4 regions of the Ectothiorhodospira shaposhnikovii genome follow, and region 3 is predicted to be linked to each of the others. Evidence: predicted binding sites of a transcription regulator. Region 3 holds the regulator's gene; each other region holds the start of a gene.
What was found. The regulator sigma-54, encoded in region 3, starts transcription at its own class of promoters, with help from an activator protein. The targets are predictions, from matches to a motif close to TGGCANGNTNCNTGCTT.
Positions count from the first base shown of each region.

Region 1: a site for sigma-54 is predicted at 1,590-1,606, ahead of glnA (glutamate--ammonia ligase). Genes of this name have one in related genera too.
Region 2: a site for sigma-54 is predicted at 1,281-1,297, ahead of ACLF6L_RS00065 (DUF4168 domain-containing protein). Genes of this name have one in related genera too.
Region 4: a site for sigma-54 is predicted at 1,856-1,872, ahead of nifV (homocitrate synthase). Genes of this name have one in related genera too.

Region 1 is NZ_CP178333.1:3,192,337-3,195,394, forward strand. It holds gene glyQ (glycine--tRNA ligase subunit alpha) at 1-39, opposite strand, end outside; gene ACLF6L_RS14715 (cation diffusion facilitator family transporter) at 283-1,434, shown strand; gene glnA (glutamate--ammonia ligase) at 1,693-3,058, shown strand, end outside.
Region 2 is NZ_CP178333.1:15,769-18,826, reverse strand. It holds gene ACLF6L_RS00070 (sirohydrochlorin cobaltochelatase) at 14-778, shown strand; gene ACLF6L_RS00065 (DUF4168 domain-containing protein) at 836-1,240, opposite strand; gene ACLF6L_RS00060 (sigma-54-dependent transcriptional regulator) at 1,482-2,912, opposite strand; gene ACLF6L_RS00055 (ATP-binding protein) at 2,902-3,058, opposite strand, start outside.
Region 3 is NZ_CP178333.1:660,848-663,905, forward strand. It holds gene hprK (HPr(Ser) kinase/phosphatase) at 1-258, opposite strand, end outside; gene ACLF6L_RS02905 (PTS sugar transporter subunit IIA) at 255-728, opposite strand; gene hpf (ribosome hibernation-promoting factor, HPF/YfiA family) at 736-1,059, opposite strand; gene ACLF6L_RS02915 (RNA polymerase factor sigma-54) at 1,114-2,631, opposite strand; gene lptB (LPS export ABC transporter ATP-binding protein) at 2,798-3,058, opposite strand, start outside.
Region 4 is NZ_CP178333.1:2,261,180-2,264,237, forward strand. It holds gene ACLF6L_RS10260 (nitrogen fixation protein NifZ) at 1-292, opposite strand, end outside; gene nifW (nitrogenase-stabilizing/protective protein NifW) at 297-629, opposite strand; gene nifV (homocitrate synthase) at 671-1,816, opposite strand; gene ACLF6L_RS10275 (EAL domain-containing protein) at 2,309-3,058, shown strand, end outside.

The DNA.
Region 1 (3,058 bases), 880 kb from region 3:
GATGAGGCCCTGGAAGGTAGAGACGTCGTGAGAAGACATGAGGATCGACCCGAGTGATTCGTGGATGGCGCGACCCCGATCATGGGTCGTGCAAAGCCTGACAGTATAACGGTGGCCGGTGGCGGGCGCCCAGTCCCGTGCGTGACCGGATCGGCCCCGCGGCTCCCTGCTCGCCGACAGAGCCTCAATGGGAGATGGGGCTGGGCGCCCATGTCACCAGGGTTTACAATCTCGCTTCCCGAAGCCGTGCCCACCCGGGCCCATCCCTGCACGAGACTCCCCATGTCAGCCGGGCTCCCCAGCGAACAGCGTTATCAGGCCATGCGCCGTGTCACCCTCATCGGCGCCATGACCAACCTGAGCCTGGCGACGGCACAGATCATCGGCGGCTGGATCAGTCACTCCCAGGCCCTGATCGCCGACGGCGTCCACACCCTCTCCGACCTGATCAGCGATATCATGGTCCTGTTCGCCGCCCGCAAGGCCAACGAAGCCGCCGACACCAATCATCCCTATGGCCACGGCCGCATCGAGACCCTGGCCACCGTGGCGGTGGGACTGATCCTGGCCGGCGTGGCCGTGGGCATCATGACCGATGCCGCCCGACGCCTGCTGAACCCGGAAGAACTCCTGAGCCCCACCCCCCTAGCCCTGATCCTGGCGGCGATCGCCATCATCAGCAAGGAGGCCCTGTACCACTACACCATGCGCGTGGCCAAAAGGGTTCGCTCGCGCATGCTGGAGGCCAACGCCTGGCACCACCGCTCCGACGTGGTCTCGTCGGTGGTGGTGCTGGTGGGCGTAGGCGCCACCCTGGCCGGCCTGCCCTTCATGGATGCCGTGGCGGCCATCCTGGTGGCCCTGCTCATCGGCCACATGGGGGGCAAGCTGATCTGGAACAGCGCCCGGGAACTCATCGATACCGGGGTGGAGGCGGAGGAGCAGGAACGCATGCTGGAGGCGGTGCGCCGCCTGGACGGCATCCAGGGGGTTCACGGCCTACGCACCCGGCGCATGGCGGGCACCCTGCTGGCGGATATCCATGTTCAGGTCGCGCCCCGCATCAGCGTCTCCGAGGGCCATCACATCGCGGATGCCGTCTGCGTGGCCATGCACGGGGTCCAGGACGAACTGGGGGACATCCTGGTCCATATCGATCCGGAAGACGATCAGCAAGAAGCCCCGAGCAGCCATCTGCCCAATCGCACCGAGATGCTCGAACGCCTGCGGGCGCAATGGCATGACGTACCGGCATCCCGGCATGTGGACCCGGTGATCATCCATTATCTTCAGGGGAAGGTGCACCTGGAGCTGCAGTTGCCCCTCGGGCTTTTCAACAACCTGGCGGAGGCCCAGGCCGTTGCCCGTCAACTGGTGACGGCGAGCCTGCGTGCAGAGGATGTGGGTCAGGTAGAGGTGCTGTTCCGGCACTGACAGGCACCGCTGACGGGCATTGTTCACGAAAAGACACACACCAAACGCCCCAAAACAGCGCAAAATACCTAAAAACGCACTAAGATTGCGCATGCGATCATTGAGCAAGCCCAAAAATTCGCACCAAAAGGCCTCCGCAACCCAGCTCAACACCATGGCACGCTTCATGCTTCCCATGGTTCGACCGAATTGAACGCCCGCACCGCGCGGGAATCCGTTTCAACAGGCCTCTCTCATTCAAGCCCTGGAGGAGTACGCATGTCAGCAGCAGACGTTCTGAATATGATCAAGGAAAACGGCGCCAAATTCGTCGATTTCCGTTTTGTGGACAGCCGCGGCAAGGAACAGCACGTGACCGTGCCCGCCCACACCGTCGATGAGGACGTGCTGGAAGGCGGCAAGATGTTCGACGGCTCCTCCATCGCCGGCTGGAAGGGCATCAACGAATCCGACATGATCCTCATGCCCGATGTGGATACCGCCGTCATGGATCCCTTCTTTGACGAGCCTACCCTGAACCTGCGCTGCGACGTGGTGGAACCGGCCACCATGCAGGGCTATGACCGCTGCCCCCGCTCCCTGGCCAAGCGCGCCGAGGCCTATCTGGCCAGCACCGGCATCGCCGACACCTGCCTGTGGGGTCCGGAAAACGAATTCTTCGTCTTTGACGACATCAAGTGGGGCAACTCCATTCAGGGCGCCTTCTTCAAGATCGACTCCGACGAGGCCTCCTGGAACTCCGAAAAGGTGTTCGAAGACGGCAACATCGGTCACCGCCCCTCCGTGAAGGGCGGCTACTTCCCGGTTCCCCCGGTGGACAGCCTGCAGGACCTGCGCTCCGCCATGTGCCTGGTGCTGGAGGAAATGGGCCTCAAGACCGAAGTGCACCACCACGAAGTGGCCACCGCCGGCCAGTGCGAGATCGGTGTCGGCGCCGGCACCCTGACCCGCAAGGCCGACGAGGTACTGATCCTCAAGTACGTGATCCAGAATGTGGCCCACAACTACGGCAAGACCGCCACCTTCATGCCCAAGCCTCTGGTGGGCGATAACGGCAGCGGCATGCACGTGCACCAGTCCCTGGCCAAGGACGGGCAGAACCTGTTTGCCGGCGACAAGTACGGCGGCCTGTCCGAAACCGCCCTGTACTACATCGGCGGCATCATCAAGCACGCCCGCGCCCTGAACGCCTTCACCAACGCCTCCACCAACAGCTACAAGCGTCTGGTGCCCGGCTTCGAAGCCCCGGTGATGCTGGCCTACTCCGCCCGCAACCGTTCCGCTTCCATCCGGATTCCGTGGGTGTCCAGCCCCAAGGCCCGCCGCATCGAGGTGCGCTTCCCGGACTCCACCGCCAACCCCTACCTGGCCTTCTCCGCCATGCTGATGGCCGGCCTGGACGGCATCCAGAACAAGATCCATCCCGGCGAGGCCATGGACAAGAACCTGTACGACCTGCCTCCCGAAGAGGAAAAGCAGATCCCGCAGGTCTGCCATGCCCTGGACCAGGCTCTGGAAGCCCTCAACAAGGACCGCGCCTTCCTGACCGCCGGCGGCGTATTCACCGACGACATGATCGATGCCTACATTGATCTGAAGATGGAAGAAGTGACCCGCCTGCGCA
Region 2 (3,058 bases), 650 kb from region 3:
CCACCCAATGCCCGTGTCCCCGCCTGCAAGTGTCGTACTGCTGATTTCCAGGGGAGGGACCGGGGTCGAGGCCTCTCTCGGAGGGATCGAGTCGGCCATCCTGCAACAGGCGGGCGACCATCCCCCGCAGCTGCTCCGTTTCTCTCTCCCGGCGGGGCAGGGGGTTGATGCTCGGGAGGCCCTGGCCCGGGTCCTGTCGGACCTGGCCATGGAGGGTCACGCATCCATCGGGGTGACGGGGCTTTTCGTTGTCCCCGGCCATGAATATCACGTCATGCGACGCACCCTCCGGGCCGCCTGCGAGGCGGTCCCCGGGATCCAGGTTCGGGTCAGTCCTGCACTGCTGTCCACTTGTGCCTCGCTGGAAGTGGTGGTCAAGGCCCTGCTGGAAGGATTGCCTACCGAAAGGATGCCCGGGGAAGCCGTCATTTTCGTGGGGCATGGACACCGCGCGGGACGTTGCGACCTGCATTACCAGGCGCTGGCCCACGGACTGAACCGGGTGGACCCCGATGTGCATCTGGCCTGCCTGGGCGGTGGTCTGTCCTTTACCGGTCTGAAGTCCCGGCTACTCTCACAAGGGTATCGACGGGCCTTTCTGCTGCCACTCATGATGTCCACCGCCAGCCACGCACGCCGCGACATGGCGGGTCCGGACCCGAACAGCTGGCAATCCCGGCTGGAGGCCGTGGGCATGACCTGCACCCCCGTCTTCAAGGGATTGGGGGAATACTCCGGAATCGCTGCCTGGATCGCCGGACAGGCCCTGAAAAACTGAAAACCCCTCTTCCCGAGGGAAGAGGGGGCCAAGGAAAGGATAGGGACCCAGGAAGGCTTACATCCGTTCAGCCGCCATCTCCTGGACCTGCTGCAACATGGCCGGATCGCTCTGCAGGCTCATGGCCACCTGGTTGTACTCTTCCACGCTCATGCCTTCATCCTGCACGGCGGTGATCATTTCTTCCTGGGCTTCCTGCTGCAGGGCCTGGGCCTCGGCTTCGTCACTCACGTCTTCGAGCTTGCGGGCAAAATCATCCCGGATATGCTGCACTGCCACAAAGGCATCCACGAAACGGTCCAGGGTATGCGGATCCACCGTGGCACCCTGCTGTTCCATGCCCGCCGGCGGCTGGGCGCCGAAATTGCCTTCCTGCTGCTGGGCCATGGCATGGGAACCGGCGCCGATAAGCAGGGCGGTGGTCAGTGCGATGGGCAGGCTGTGAAGGAAAGTGCGCTTCATGGGGCGTCTCCTTTTGGTTCGTTGAATGTCACGGTGACTTTTGCAGACATCGTGCCAACCATGGAGACATGCACCATGAAGATCATAACCATTTGATTTAATTTGATTAAAAATCGGATAGCCGGTGAGGCCCATGGCTTGTCCAGGTGAGTCATGATGACACATGGGCCAGTCTGCTACGTGCGCCAGGGACACAACGCCATTCGACTGTTCGCCGGCCGGTGACCATGAGACGTTGGCATCAGTGATCCTGGTCGTCGGATATCTCCTTGCCCATGGGTGCCTCTTCCGTTTCGCCCAGACGTCGATACAGGGTCCGGCGACCGATGCCGAGCACCCGGGCCGCCTGGCGCTTGTTGCCGTCCAGTCGCCGCAGCACCCAATGGATATACCGGGATTCCACCTCCGCCAGGGTCGGCATGGGTTCATCATCGGACCACACCGCCGACAACACGCCGGCCTTGCCGGCATCCTCCCGGGCCGGATCCAGGCGCTCCGGCAGATCACGCACCTCGATGGTGTCACCGCGGCAGAAGGTCACCGCCCGCTCCATCAGGTTGGTCAGCTCCCGCACATTGCCGGGGAAACCATGAAGCCGCAGACGACGCATGGCCTCGGGCGAGATACCCCGGATATCACGATCCATGGCGGTGCTGAAGCGGGCCAGCAGACGCGCCGCCAGACGGTCGATATCCTCCCCCCGCTCCCGCAGGGGAGGGACCTGCAGGCGAAAGGTTTCCAGGCGGTAAAACAGGTCCTCACGAAATTGCCGCGCCCGGATCATGGGTTCCAGATCCCGGTGAGTAGCGGCCACCACCCGCACATCGGCATCGATTTCCTGATTGCCGCCCACGGGACGTACCCGACCATCCTGCAGCACTCGCAGCAACTTGGCCTGCATGGCCAGGGGCATCTCGCCGATCTCGTCCAGCAGCAGGGTGCCGCCATGGGCCTCGGCAAACAACCCCCGTCGGGCTTCCCTGGCACCACTGAAGGCACCCGCCGCATGACCGAACAGCTCGCTCTCCATCAGTTCGCCGGGAATGCCGGCGCAGTTGATGGCCACAAAGGCGCCCCCGGACCGGTCGCTTTCCGCGTGGATGGCCCGGGCCACCAGCTCCTTGCCGGTCCCGGATTCCCCCGTGACCAGCACCGGCCCGGAGGCCCGGGCAATCCGGCGCACCTGCTCATAGAGGGCCTGCATGGGCGGACTGCTGCCGATCAGGCCGTGAAAATCATCGGCCCGCAGCAAGGCCTGATAGCGCTGCACTTCCGCCTGCAGGTGGCGGTTGCGCAAGGCCCGGCGCACCCGGATGACCAGATGATCCAGGTCCACCGGCTTGGTGAGAAAATCATCGGCGCCCAGCTTGAGGGCTTCCACGGCCTGGGGGATCGTGCCGAAGGCGGTCAGCATGATGAAGGCCGGAGGCAAGGGCAGGCGCCGGCAGTAGGCAAGCAGGGCGAGGCCATCCTCACCGAGCAGGCGCAGGTCACTGAGCACCAGATCCACGGGACGGGTTGACAGGATCCCTTGCGCCGAGGTCACATCCTCCACCCCTCGGGTCGCCAGCCCGGCATCTTCCAGTTCATCCAGCACCAGTTCCCGATGGGCCGGATCATCTTCCACCACCAGCACCAGACCGGGCGGGGACTTGGGGACATCATGCCGCATCGATACGCTCCAGCGGCAGACGGATCACCAGCCTGGCGCCCCCCAGGGGGCTGTCCTCCACCTGAATCTCTCCCTGGTGTTCCGTCACCGCGCCATGGGCAACGGACAGTCCAAGGCCGGTACCACTACCTACCGACTTGGTGGTG
Region 3 (3,058 bases):
GTTCACCAGCTGTTCCAGGATGTCCCGCTGGGAGTTCTTGCGCAGGTTCCACAGATAGCGCATCTCGTCCGGACCCAGCACCTGGATCTGGTTGGGATGGATGATGTTCAGGTGTCCGACCAGTGAGGTACTGCCGTGAGGCGTGGCCTGGTGAGCGATCCGGCGTTCCCTGCCCTGATGACCGGCCACCCAGCGCAGGGCCAGGCGTTCTCCCATGGCCTCGACGACGTGATGGACGGTAAGGGGGGGCGTGGTCACGGTGAGTCTGGGCTTTCGGTATCCCAGTGGTGTACCAGGTCCAGCAGATCTTCCGGTCCTTTGGCGCTACGCAGTCGGGCCAGGGTCTCCGGATCGGAGAACATGCGCGCGAGCAATGCGAGGATCTGCAGGTGTTCGTCGGTACATTCGGTCGGCACCACCAGGGCAAACAGGATGTCCACCGGTTCGCTGTCCGGGGCGTCGTAGTCCACGCCCTTGCCCAGCTTGAGCAGGGCGGCACAGGCCTCGTCGGCTCCGGCCAGCCGGCCGTGGGGGATGGCGACGCCATGCCCCAGGCCGGTGCTGCCCAGGCGTTCCCGGGCCAGCAGGCTGTCGAAGATCTCTCCCTGGGTCAGCCTGGGCAGGTGGCTCGAAAGCATTTCACCCAGCATCTCCAGAGCGCGTTTCTTGCTGCTGACGTCCGGCAGACAGCAGACGCGCTCCGGAGCGAGAAGATCACCGATGTTCATGGATATCTCACCCGACGTGGTTGCGGTGGGAGCCTTCGGCGCGGTGATGGTCCTTGAGCTTCTCCTTGTGCTTGACCACCTGACGGTCCAGCTTGTCGACCAGGGCATCAATGGCTGCATACATGTCGGCATGGGTGGCGTCGGCAAAAATGGTGTTGCCGCTGACCAGCATGTTGGCTTCCGCCTTCTGCTGCAGTTTCTCCACGGTCAGGACCACGTGCACGTCGATGACGTTGTCGAAATGGCGCTCCAGGCGCTGGAACTTGTCATTGACATAGTCGCGCAGGGCGTCGGTCAGGTCCACGTGGTGACCGGTGAGGTTGATCTGCATGAGATGACTCCTTGGTTTGGAATGTGAAAGTGAAGCTGAGGCCTGGTTATGGATTCAGACGAGGCGCTTGCGTTCGTTGGATGGCGGGATCGCCATGGCCTCGCGATACTTGGCAACGGTGCGCCTCGCTACCTGGATGCCCCGATCCACCAGGATCTGGGCAATCTTGCTGTCACTCAGGGGCTTGCCCTGGGGTTCTTCGGCAATCAGTTTGCGAATCATGGCACGGATGGCCGTGGCGGAGCACTCACCGCCGTCGGACGTCCCCACATGGCTGGAGAAGAAATACTTGAATTCGTAAATCCCTCTTGGGGTGTGCATGTACTTCTGGGTGGTGACGCGGGAGATGGTGGATTCGTGCATCTCCAGTTGCTCGGCGATATCCCGCAGCACCAGGGGTTTCATGGCCTCGTCGCCGTGTTCCAGAAAGGCGCGTTGATGTTCCACGATGGCGGTGCCTACACGCAGCAGGGTCTCGTTGCGGCTTTGCAGGCTTTTGATGAACCAGCGGGCCTCCTGCAGGCTGTTGCGCAGATAGACATTGTCCTGGCTGGAATCGGCCCGACGCACAAAGCTGGCATAAAGTGGGTTGACCCGCAACCGGGGCGCGACTTCCGGATTCAGTTCCACCTGCCAGCATCCCTCGCGCTTGCGCACGAAGACGTCGGGAATGATGTATTCCGGTGCGCTGGAGCTGATCAGGGTGCCCGGGCGTGGGTTCAGGCTCTGGATCAGGGCGATCACCGCCTGCAATTCGCCGTCGGCCAGACCCAGTCGGCGCTGGACACCCTTGAAGTCGCGGGTGCCCAGGGCTTCCAGGTGATCACGCACCAGGGTCCTGGCCTCGGCCAGCCAGGGCGTCTCCGGCGCGAACTGCTCCAGTTGCAGCAGCAGGCACTCGGCAAGATCCCGTGCACCCACGCCCACGGGATCCAGGTGCTGGACCATGCGCAGCACGGCTTCCACCTCGTCCAGCTCCAGTTCCATCTCCTGGTCCTGGGCCAGGCCGGCGTGGATCTGCTCGATGGGTTCGGCCAGATAGCCGTCATCGTTGATGGCATCGATGATGGTCATGGCGATGACCTGGTCCCGCTCGCTCAGGGGCGACAGGTGAATCTGCCAGAGAAGGTGGTCACGCAGGTCTTCGCCGGGTGCACTCTGGTTCTCGAACAGGTCGCGACCGTCGTTGTCCATCTGGCCGCCGCCGGCGGTCGGCATGTCGTAGAGGTCTTCCCAGTTGCTGTCCACGGGCAGCTCCTCGGGAATGGTTTCCGAGGGTTCGCTGGTGTTGTCCCGTTCGGCGGGCTCGTCGAATTCTCGGCTCCCCGCATCCTTGTCGGCGTTGTCGGCGCCGGAGGTCATGCCTTCATGTTGGGTGTTTTCATCCATGCCGGTATCCAGGTCGGCATCCGCGCCTTCCAGGGCTTCCAGCATCGGGTTGGTCTCCAGCGTTTCCTGGATCTGGGCCTGAAGCTCCAATGTGGACAGCTGCAGCAGCCGGATGGCCTGCTGCAGCTGCGGTGTCATGGTAAGGCTCTGGCCGAGACGGAGCTGGACAGAAGGTTTCAGCATAGGATGTGGCGTGCCACCGGAATCGTCAGGCAGGAGTTGAAGGGTCCGGGCAGTATCGACGGTGCCTTGCCGCCACGTGCCGGGTCTGTCATCCGGATTATACGTCCTGGCACGAAAAATGTGACCCAGTGTGGGGAAACCATGCGTTGGCTCAAAAACTTTACTTTCATAGTCGGAAATGATCGCCCAGGTAGACCCGCCTGACCTGGGGGTCTGCCAGCACCACTTCCGGCGGCCCCTCGCTGATCAGGTGTCCGTCGCTCAGGATATAGGCGCGATTGCAGATGCCCAGGGTTTCACGGACGTTGTGATCGGTGATCAGTACCCCGATATTCCGGGAGACCAGATGGGTGATGATGCGCTGAATTTCGATCACGGAGATGGGGTCTACCCCGGCAAAGGGCTCATCAAGCAGGATGAAGGCCGG
Region 4 (3,058 bases), 1.6 Mb from region 3:
TCCCCAGCGGAATTGCCGGAGTCACCTTGTCACGGAATTCATACCGGGTGGGCACCCAGGGGGCGTCGGCGTCGATCAATTCTTCCTGTCGGCACCCCACCACACGGCCCGCATCCAGAAAGTTGACGGTGTAGATCACCTGATCCTGCAGGAAGGTGCCCCTGCCGATGACCACCCCGATACTGCCCCGGGGCACCAGCAGCTCGCCCCGGTCCATGCCGGGGTAGGTGCCGTCGTTGCGCAAGGGGCGGACCACCCTGACCTGCTCGCCGTACTCTCGATAGTGCTCCATGGGGCTATCTCCGGATGAAGGCCTGTTCCAGGGGCACCACGGTGACGCCCGGCGCCGGGCGCTTGAAAACCTTGAACACCTTTTCGGTGCGGGCATCGGATTCCACAAAATCCACGTAGGACTGCATCAGCAGGCTGCGGTAGATATCCCGTCGGGCCGACAGGTCCGTGGGCAGGTTGTCCAGGGTACCGGAGAGGTAGTCATGAAAGCGCTGCAGGATATGCAGGCGATTCACCCGGACAACGGCCTCATCGTAAGGAATGTTGAAATACTCAAGAAACTCTTCGGCAGACCCCATTTCCCGCAGGTCTTCTTCCAGTTCGGTGGTTTCAGTCATGGTTCAGACCTCGATGGTGGATATCAATGAAACACGCGGCCTCACGCCACCGCCCCGTTCGGGCAGGTGAGTTCCGCATACCAGGCGGCCAGTTCATGCTCCGTTGGTGGCCGCTTGGACTGGGAAACGGATCGACGCAAACGACTCAGCAACAGGGCCGCCTGGGCCTTGTCCAGGGTCACCCCCATGCGCGCATAGGCCGCCATCACGCCACGGGCGCCGGAATGCTTGCCCAGCACCAGACGGTGCTCCCGGCCCAGTTCCGCCGGATCCACGCCCTGGTAATTGGCCGGATCCTTGAGCAGACCGTCCACATGGATGCCCGCTTCGTGGGTGAAGACCCCCTCTCCCACCAGGCTCTTCTGCCAGTGGATGGGACGGCCGGAAGCGGTCTCCACCAGATGGGACAGGGCCGGGAAACGGCGCAGCTCCACTCCGGTTTCGATGCCGTGAAGCCGACGCAACCCCATCACCACCTCTTCCAGGGCGGCGTTGCCGGCCCGTTCCCCGATGCCGTTGACGGTGGTGTTCACATGGGTGGCTCCCCCAAGGGCGGCGGCCAGGGTGTTGGCGGTGGCCAGGCCCAGGTCGTCATGGGCATGCATCTCGATCTCCAGGTCGGAGACAGCGCGCAGCTGCCGGATGCGTGCCAGCACACCGAAGGGTTCCATGATGCCCACGGTGTCGGCGAAGCGGAAACGGCGTGCCCCGGCAGCCTGGGCGATCTCGATCACCCGGCAGAGAAAATCGGGATCGGCCCGGGAGGCATCCTCCCCGCCCACGCCCACCTCCAGTCCCAGTTCCAGGGCCTGGGCCACGTGACGGCGGATGCTTTCCAGCACCCACTCCCGATCCCGGCCCAGTTTGCGCCGGATCTGCTGATCCGAAACGGGGATGGACAGGTCCACCATGTGAACCCCCAGACCCGCGCAGTCGGCCAGGTCATCGGCGCGCATGCGGCTCCACACCAGCAAACGGGCCTTGAGTCCCAGCCGGGCCAGCAGAGCGATGGATTCCCGTTCCTCGGGACCCATGGAAGGAATGCCGATTTCCAACTCGGGAACACCCAGGTCATCCAACCCCCTGGCGATGGCTACCCGCTCGGCGTCATTGAAGGCCACGCCGGCGGATTGTTCGCCGTCTCTCAAGGTGGTGTCGTCGATGACGATGCCGAGCGGTTGGGTCATGGATGTCCTCGTCGGGCGAATGGGGCCATGCCGAGGAGTTAGCGATTATCGTGCCAGGCAATCAAACTAATGATTTTAAATGATTATTTAATGACGGGATGATGGTGGTTATGTGACTTGACGGGGGGATTGTGGGATTTACTACAAAGCGCCTTGCTCCTGCCTCAAGAAAGACACCCTGACCGCCATCCCCCGAAGGCGCCTTGCCGTCATCAACCCGCCACCACTCCCACGTCATCAACCCGCCGTCACTCCCGCGAAGGCGGGAGTCCAGGATGTCCCTTTTGCCTCAAGGCAAAGGCGGCAACCACCATCGGTCGGGAGAATGGCGTGGTTCCGTCCTGATCCTGAATTTGCAGGCGGAGAAAATGATATAAGTAAAGACCAAACCTCCCCCCCCTCGGGGTCGGCCACGAACACACCAGGATGGCCGTCACCCGTACCCATCTCGGGAGCCTAAAAATCCGTGATACCCGCACCAGGACACTCCCGGTGACCCAATACCCGCCGCTTGGCGATGGCCGCCACCGGCACATCGTTATCAAGGCCTGGATGCTCTATCTGGGTTTTTGCCTGGTACTGGCCCTGATCATCGCCTGGGACCTGACCACCTCCAGAGCACAGGACACGGAAGCTGCCCGCCAGCGTACCCATTCCACCAGCGTGCTGGTGAGCGAATGGCTGTATGCCGCCTTTGAGACCAGTGGTGCCCTGCTCAGCAGCATGGCCGGCGAGATCCGACCCGAGAACCTCCCACCACCCGAGGGTGATCCGGAAGCCCATGCCCGCATCAACCAGTGGCTCGAACGGCACCTTCGCCTCCTGCCTCATGCCCAGGCCATCGCCCTGTTCGATCGCGAAGGGGTGATGACCCATGCTTCCGGCAGCGATCTGAAGATCGATCACGACATCAGCGATCAGAGCCATTTTCTGGCCCTGCGCGCCGATCCCGACCTGGAACGCCTGGTCTCCCGGGCCTTCTGGTCCCGTGAGAGCGAACGGTTTCTCGTCGTCCATGCCCAGTCCCTTCGTGACGCCGAGGGCCGATTTGCCGGGTTGCTGGAGGTGGGCCTGGATCTGGGTTTCTTCGACCACTGGCTGGAACGCGCCGAACCCACCCCCGGCAGCAGCCTGACCATCGTGGATCACGGGGAACGGTTACTGGCGCGGCGTCCCCGGGATGCCCTTGCGAGCCTGGAGGCCCAGATGGGCCAGCCGGTGGAGGTCGGCCGACTGATGCCC